One region of the Allobosea sp. LjRoot9 genome, then DNA from elsewhere that is predicted to be linked to it. Evidence: predicted binding sites of a transcription regulator. Region 1 holds the regulator's gene; the other holds the start of a gene.
The links. The regulator HrcA, encoded in region 1, represses chaperone genes, less so after heat shock. The targets are predictions, from matches to a motif close to GTTAGCACTCNCNNNNNGNGAGTGCTAAC.

Region 1 (3,401 bases):
AGTGTGCCCGCCCGCTATGCCGTCGTGCTGACCACCTCCGGCTGAACGCCGCCCAAAGGATGAAGCTGATGCCGGTTGATGCCATCGTGATCGAAACGCTCGCCCCGGAGGCCGCCAGCAACGCCATCCCGGCGCTGGTCGAGATCCTGCGCGACAGCGTCGCGAACGGGGCCTCTGTCGGCTTCATGGCGTGGAATACGCCGGAGGATTACCGCGGCTTCTGGACCGGGGTCATCGACGAGGTCGGCGCTGGCCGCACGGTGCTGCTGATCGCAAGGTTGGCCGGGGAGATCGTCGGCACGGCGCAGCTTCAGCTGATCGGCAAGCCCAACCAGCCGCACCGCGCCGAGATCGCCAAGGTGCTGGTGCACTCCTCGGCACGGCGTCAGGGCCTCGGCGAAAAGCTGATGCGCGCGGCCGAAGATGCAGCGCACAATGCCGGGCGCACGCTTCTGGTGCTCGACACTGACGAGGCCGGCGCGGCCCGGCGGCTCTATGGCCGCCTCGGCTGGACCGAGGTCGGCACGATTCCCCGCTTCGCCCTGATGCCGGACGGCCGCGATTGCGGCTCGACCTTCTTCTACAAGACGATCGGCTGATACAAGACGTAGGCTGAGCCTCTCAGGCCTCGGGCGCGGCCTGGCGGAAATAGGGCTCGACCTCGCCCTTGAGCTTCACCGTCATCGGATTGCCGAAGCGGTCCTTGGCATTGCCGGCGGTGAGGCGCACCCAGCCCTCGCTGACGCAATACTCCTCGACATTGGTCTTATCGACGCCCTTGAAGCGCACGCCGATATCGCGGGCGAGCAGCTCCTCATTGTAATGCGGGCTGTTGGGGTTCGAGGAGAGACGGTCGGGGAGCGTGTCGGTCATCTGATAAAGCCTTGACGTGCAGATTTCGGGCGGCAGGAAGGCCGCGTTGGCGGCAGAGGTAGCGCGAACCGGCGGCGATGCCAAATCGAGCGTGTCAGCCGCCACCGGCCTGCTCGATAAGCGCCGCCACCGCGCGCTGGCCCCTCTGGCGAGCATGGGCGAGCGGCGACACGCCATCCTTGTCGGCGAGACGGGGATTGGCTCCGGCATCGAGCACGAGCTTTGCCACCTGCTGATGGCGCGGGCCGCCATCACCGAGGATCACGATTTCCAGCAGGCAGGTCCAGCCGAGATCATTGACGTGATCGAGGTCGATGCCGCTGGTCAGCAGCAGCTTCACGGCCTCGACATGAGCGCGCTCGCAGGCGGGAATCAGGGCGTTGCCACCATAGCGGTTGCGGATCGTCAGATCGGGCTTGCGCGGCAGCATCACTGCTATGATCTCGGCACGTCCCAACGCCCCGGCCAGAAGCCAGGGCGTGTCGCGATTGGCGGCCTGCGTATTCGGGCTCGCACCGGCATCGAGCAAGGCCTTGGCGGTCGCGACATGGTTTCCGGCAACGGCCAGCAGAAGAGCGGAGCGACCCTGCGAGTCCTGTGCTTCGAGCGGAGCGCCGGCCACGACGAGCCTGGCCACCTCGTCGGCGCGTCCTGCGGCTGCGGCATCGATCAATGCAGGCCCTGCAGCAGCGGCGGCGGTCGTCATCAGCATCAAACCCAAAAGCGCTGCACGCAGGCAGCCGACACGCATTACCGCCCGCCGTCGAGCAGCCGCCCGACCACCTTGGCGGTATAGTCGACCATCGGCACGATGCGGGCGTAGTTCAGCCGTGTCGGGCCGATGATGCCGACGACACCGACGATGCGCTGCTCCGCGTCGCGGAAGGGCGCGGCCACCATCGAGGAGCCCGACATCGAGAACAGCTTGTTCTCGGAACCGATGAAGATGCGCACGCCATCGCCGGCCTCGGCCCGGGAGAGCAGATCGATGACATCGGTCTGCGTCTCGAGATCGCCGAAGAGCAGGCGGATGCGCTCGAGATCCTCCTGCGCCTTCAGGTCCTCCAGCAGATTGGCCTGGCCGCGCACGATCAGATGGCGGTCGGTCGAGGGACCCGACGAGGTCGCGATGCCGCTCTCGACGAGCTTTGCGGTCAGCGCATCGAGCTCGCTTTCCATCTCAGCGCGGTGCTCGGCGATCTCGCGGCGCAGATCGCCCAGCGTCTTGCCCATGATGCGGGCGTTGAGGAAATTCGCGGCCTCCGTCAGCGCCGAGGCCGGCAGGCCGGGCGGCAAGGCGAGCAGCCGGTTCTCGACCGTGCCGTCATCGGCCACCAGCACGACGAGCGCACGAGCGGGATCGAGCCGGACGAATTCGATATGCTTGAGGCGGGCATTGGCCTTGGTGGTGACGACGACGCCGGCGCCGCGCGAGAGGCCCGAGAGCAGGGCCGAGGCCTCTGTCAGCGTCGCATCGAGCGTGCGGTTGGTGGCGGCGGCCTTCATCTGCGCCTCGATGCGGGTGCGCTCGTCGGAGGTGAGGTTGCCGACCTCCATCATGGCATCGACGAAGAAGCGCAGGCCTCGTTCCGTGGGCAGGCGCCCGGCAGAGGTATGCGGCGCATAGATCAACCCGGCCAGTTCGAGGTCGGTCATGACGTTGCGCACGGTCGCAGGCGACAGCGTCATCGGCAGCAAGCGAGCGATGTTGCGCGAGCCGACCGGCTCCCCGGTGGTGAGGTAGCCGTCGATGATCTGACGGAAAATCTCGCGCGAGCGCTGATCGGTCTCGATCAGGCCGCCGGGGGATTCAGGGCGCGGCGTATGGGCGCTCATTTCAGCGATAAAATGGCTGTGACATGCGGTTATTGTCGGCTCTGACCTGCGAGGGATCAAGCGGAAACGGCAAATGAAGGCTGCGGGGAACTCTTCTCCCGCGAGGAGAGGAGCGGCGTGTCAGTCTCGGGCGGAGCCAGGGCGCGCTTCCCTTCTCCCCTCGCGGGAGAAGGTGGATCGGCGAAGCCGAGACGGATGAGGGGGCGCTGTGAGCTTTCCAACTAGCTGAACACGACGCCAACCGGACAGGGCACGGCGCCCCCTCATCCGGCGCTGCGCGCCACCTTCTCCTGCCAGGGGAGAAGGGAGAAGCGTCACGTATCCAGCCCCAACCTTGCCGCCCCCGGCTCAACCGCTTACAAGCCGCCAACTTCGAACAATCAGGATGCTCCCATGCGACCCTCCAAACGCGCGGCCGACGAAATGCGCAAGGTCACGCTCGAACGCGGCGTGGTGCGCTATGCCGAGGGTTCCTGCATGGTCTCATTCGGCGAGACCCGGGTGCTCTGCGCCGCGACGGTGGAAGAAAAGGGTCCGCCCTGGCTGCGCGGCACCGGCAAGGGCTGGGTCACCGCCGAATATGCGATGCTGCCGCGCGCGACGCATGAGCGCAATCGCCGTGAGGTCACCTCCGGCAAGCCGTCGGGCCGCACACAGGAGATCCAGCGGCTGGTCGGGCGCTCGCTTCGCGC
Region 2 (3,401 bases), on a different contig from region 1:
GATCTCCGCCTTCTCGCCCTGGATCGATCCGATGATGCGCTATGCCGGGGCGGCCTTCCTGTTCTGGTATGGCGCAAAGAGCCTGCATGCGGCGCTGCGCTCCAATGAGGCGCTCGTCACCGGCTATGGCAGGGCGGCGGGCCTGCGGCAGACCCTGATAACCTGTCTCGCGCTGACCTGGCTCAACCCGCATGTCTATCTCGACACCGTCGTGCTGGTCGGCACGATCTCGACGCAGTTTCCCGGGTTCGAACCCGTCTTTGGCGCGGGCGCGGTCACCGCCTCCTTCCTGTTCTTCTTCGCGCTCGGCTATGGCGCGCGCTGGCTGCGCCCGTTCTTCGCCAGGCCGTCGGCATGGCGGGCCCTGGAAGCCGCCATTGCCGCCACGATGTGGATGATTGCGGCCAGGCTGGCGCTGAGCGCCTGATCTCAGCCGCGCAGCACCATGCAGGTCTCGGAGCCATGCGCGAGCAGCTTGCCGCGCGCATCGGTCAACCGGCCCTCGCTGGTGATGACGCTGCCGCCGCGATGGATCAGCTTGCCCTCGCAGCGCACCGTGCCGCTATCGGGCATGACCGGGCGGACATAGTTGAGCTTCATCTCCAGCGTCGTGTAGCCCTCGCCCACCTTCAGCGTGGTGTGCGCAGCGCAGGCCATGGCGGAATCGAGGATCGTCGCCGTCCAGCCGCCATGGATCGTGCCAAGCGGGTTGAAGAAGCGCGCTGAGGGCTTGCCGACGAAGACGACGCGCCCCTCCTCGACCTCGACGAGATCAAGATCCATCGCATCGGCGAAGGGCGCGCCGGGATGGCGGCCCTCGGCCAGGCCGCGCAGGAAGCTGAGCCCATCCTCGGCCAGCAGGACCTCACGGGAAACGACTCCGACCTCGCGCGCCATCACTGCTTCTCACTTATTGTGTAGATACACGTTAAGTGACAAAAGGACCGCCGGTCAAGCCGCGTCTCAGTCCGCAAGGCGTGCGACGCGGCGCAGCGCTTTCAGGCCCTCGCGGGTTTCGCTCCAGCGCTCCTTGCCGAGCCCGCCCTCGATCCGCTCCTGCGCTGCCTGCCAATAAGGGATGGCGGCCTCGATCGCCGCCCTGCCCTTCTCGGTGACCGCATAGACCGAGGCGCGGCCCTTGCACTCGACGGGAACGATCAGCGCCTCGGCTGCCAGCAATTGCAGATTGCGGGTCAGCGAGGTGCGCTCCAGGGCGAAGCGCTCGGCCAATTCGGTGACGGAGCGCCAGGCGCCGGTGCTCAGGGCCGAGAGCAGCACGAACTGCGTGATCTTCAACCCGCTCGGGCGCATCGCCTCGTCATAGGCCCGCGTCACCGCCCGCGCCGTCATGCGCACATGCAGCGCCACGCAGGAACGGGCGATATCGTCGAGCCGGGGATCGGGCACAGGTGTCGTCATTTCGCCATGCTAGCGTGTTCAACCAGCTTTGGCAGCAAGCCCCCGGCGCCCCCTCCGCATTCACTTTATGGCCGGATGATTTCTTGACTCTCCGAGGCGACGCGCCTATCTCCCCGCCATCGGTTAGCACTCGATACCTGAGACTGCTAACAGGTGCCCATCGTGGGTTCGCCATTGAGCGCCCGCATCGAATTAGATCCAAGAGGAAGACAGAACCATGAAGTTCCGTCCGCTGCATGACCGCGTTGTGGTCCGTCGCCTTGATGGCGAAGAGAAGACCAAGGGTGGCATCATCATCCCCGATACCGCCAAGGAAAAGCCCCAAGAGGGCGAAGTCATCGCCGTCGGCCCGGGCGGCCGCGACGAAGCCGGCAAACTGACCCCGCTGGACGTCAAGAAGGGCGATCGCGTCCTGTTCGGCAAGTGGTCGGGCACCGAGGTCAAGATCGATGGCCAGGATCTCCTGATCATGAAGGAATCCGACGTCATGGGCGTCATCGGCTGAACGCCAAGCGACCGCCCATCCCCGTTTTCATGTAAGGAGTAGCTCTTATGGCTGCCAAAGACGTCAAGTTCTCCACCGACGCACGCGACCGCATGCTGCGCGGCGTCGAAATCCTCAACAACGCCGTCAAGGTCACGCTCGGCCCCAAGGGCCGTAACGTCGTGATCGACAAGTCGTTCGGCGCCCCGCGCATCACCAAGGACGGCGTTACCGTCGCCAAGGAGATCGAGCTCGCCGACAAGTTCGAGAACATGGGCGCCCAGATGGTGCGCGAAGTGGCCTCGAAGCAGAACGACGCTGCCGGCGACGGCACCACGACCGCCACCGTTCTGGCCGCCGCCATCATGCGCGAAGGCCTGAAGTCGGTTGCCGCCGGCATGAACCCGATGGATCTGAAGCGCGGCATCGATCTGGCTGTCGAAGCCATCGTCGCCGACCTCAAGAAGAACTCCAAGAAGGTCACGTCCAACGCGGAAGTCGCGCAGGTCGGCACCATCTCGGCCAACGGCGACGAGTCGGTCGGCAAGATGATCGCGACCGCCATGCAGAAGGTCGGCAACGAGGGTGTCATCACCGTCGAGGAAGCCAAGACCGCCGAGACCGAGCTCGACGTCGTCGAGGGCATGCAGTTCGACCGTGGCTATCTCTCGCCCTACTTCATCACCAACGCCGAGAAGATGGTCGCTGAGCTCGAGGATCCCTACATCCTCATCTTCGAGAAGAAGCTGTCTTCGCTTCAGGCGATGCTGCCGATCCTCGAGGCCGTCGTTCAGACCGGCAAGCCGCTGCTGATCATCGCCGAGGACGTCGAAGGCGAGGCTCTGGCCACGCTCGTCGTCAACAAGCTCCGTGGCGGCCTGAAGGTCGCGGCCGTCAAGGCTCCGGGCTTCGGCGATCGCCGCAAGGCGATGCTTGAGGATCTCTCGATCCTGACCGCCGGTCAGATGATCTCGGAAGACCTCGGCATCAAGCTCGAGACCGTGACGCTCGCCATGCTCGGACGTGCCAAGAAGGTGCGCATCGAGAAGGAGAACACCACGATCATCGACGGCGCCGGCAAGAAGAAAGACATCGAGGGCCGCGTCGCGCAGATCAAGGCGCAGATCGAGGAGACCACCTCGGACTACGACCGTGAGAAGCTCCAGGAGCGTCTGGCCAAGCTCGCTGGCGGCGTCGCGGTGATCCGCGTCGGCGGCGCGACCGAAGTCGAAGTCAAGGAGAAGAAGGACCGCGTCGACGATGCCCTGAACGCGACCCGCGCTGCGGTCGAAGAAGGCATCCTGCCGGGCGGCGGCGTCGCCCTCCTGCGCGCCCTCTCGACCGTCAAGGCGATCAAGACCGCCAATGACGACCAGAAGACCGGCGTCGAGATCGTCCGCAAGGCGATCATGGCCCCGGCCAAGCAGATCGTCGACAACGCTGGCGATGACGGCGCGGTCGTGGTCGGCAAGCTGCTCGAGTCCAAGGACTACGCCTT

Region 2: groES (co-chaperone GroES) is a predicted target of HrcA. The motif match lies at 1,542-1,570, and genes of this name have one in related genera.

The regions. Positions count from the first base shown of each region.
Region 1 is NZ_CAXUPC020000002.1:606,092-609,492, forward strand. Features, by position in the region: gene ACSQ3P_RS11475 (helix-turn-helix domain-containing protein) at 1-45, shown strand, start outside; gene ACSQ3P_RS11480 (N-acetyltransferase family protein) at 69-599, shown strand; gene ACSQ3P_RS11485 (DUF3297 family protein) at 622-873, opposite strand; gene ACSQ3P_RS11490 (ankyrin repeat domain-containing protein) at 968-1,579, opposite strand; gene hrcA (heat-inducible transcriptional repressor HrcA) at 1,624-2,709, opposite strand; gene rph (ribonuclease PH) at 3,103-3,401, shown strand, end outside.
Region 2 is NZ_CAXUPC020000011.1:173,129-176,529, forward strand. Features, by position in the region: gene ACSQ3P_RS28350 (LysE/ArgO family amino acid transporter) at 1-427, shown strand, start outside; gene ACSQ3P_RS28355 (PaaI family thioesterase) at 430-897, opposite strand; gene ACSQ3P_RS28360 (MarR family winged helix-turn-helix transcriptional regulator) at 964-1,419, opposite strand; gene groES (co-chaperone GroES) at 1,637-1,924, shown strand; gene groL (chaperonin GroEL) at 1,972-3,401, shown strand, end outside.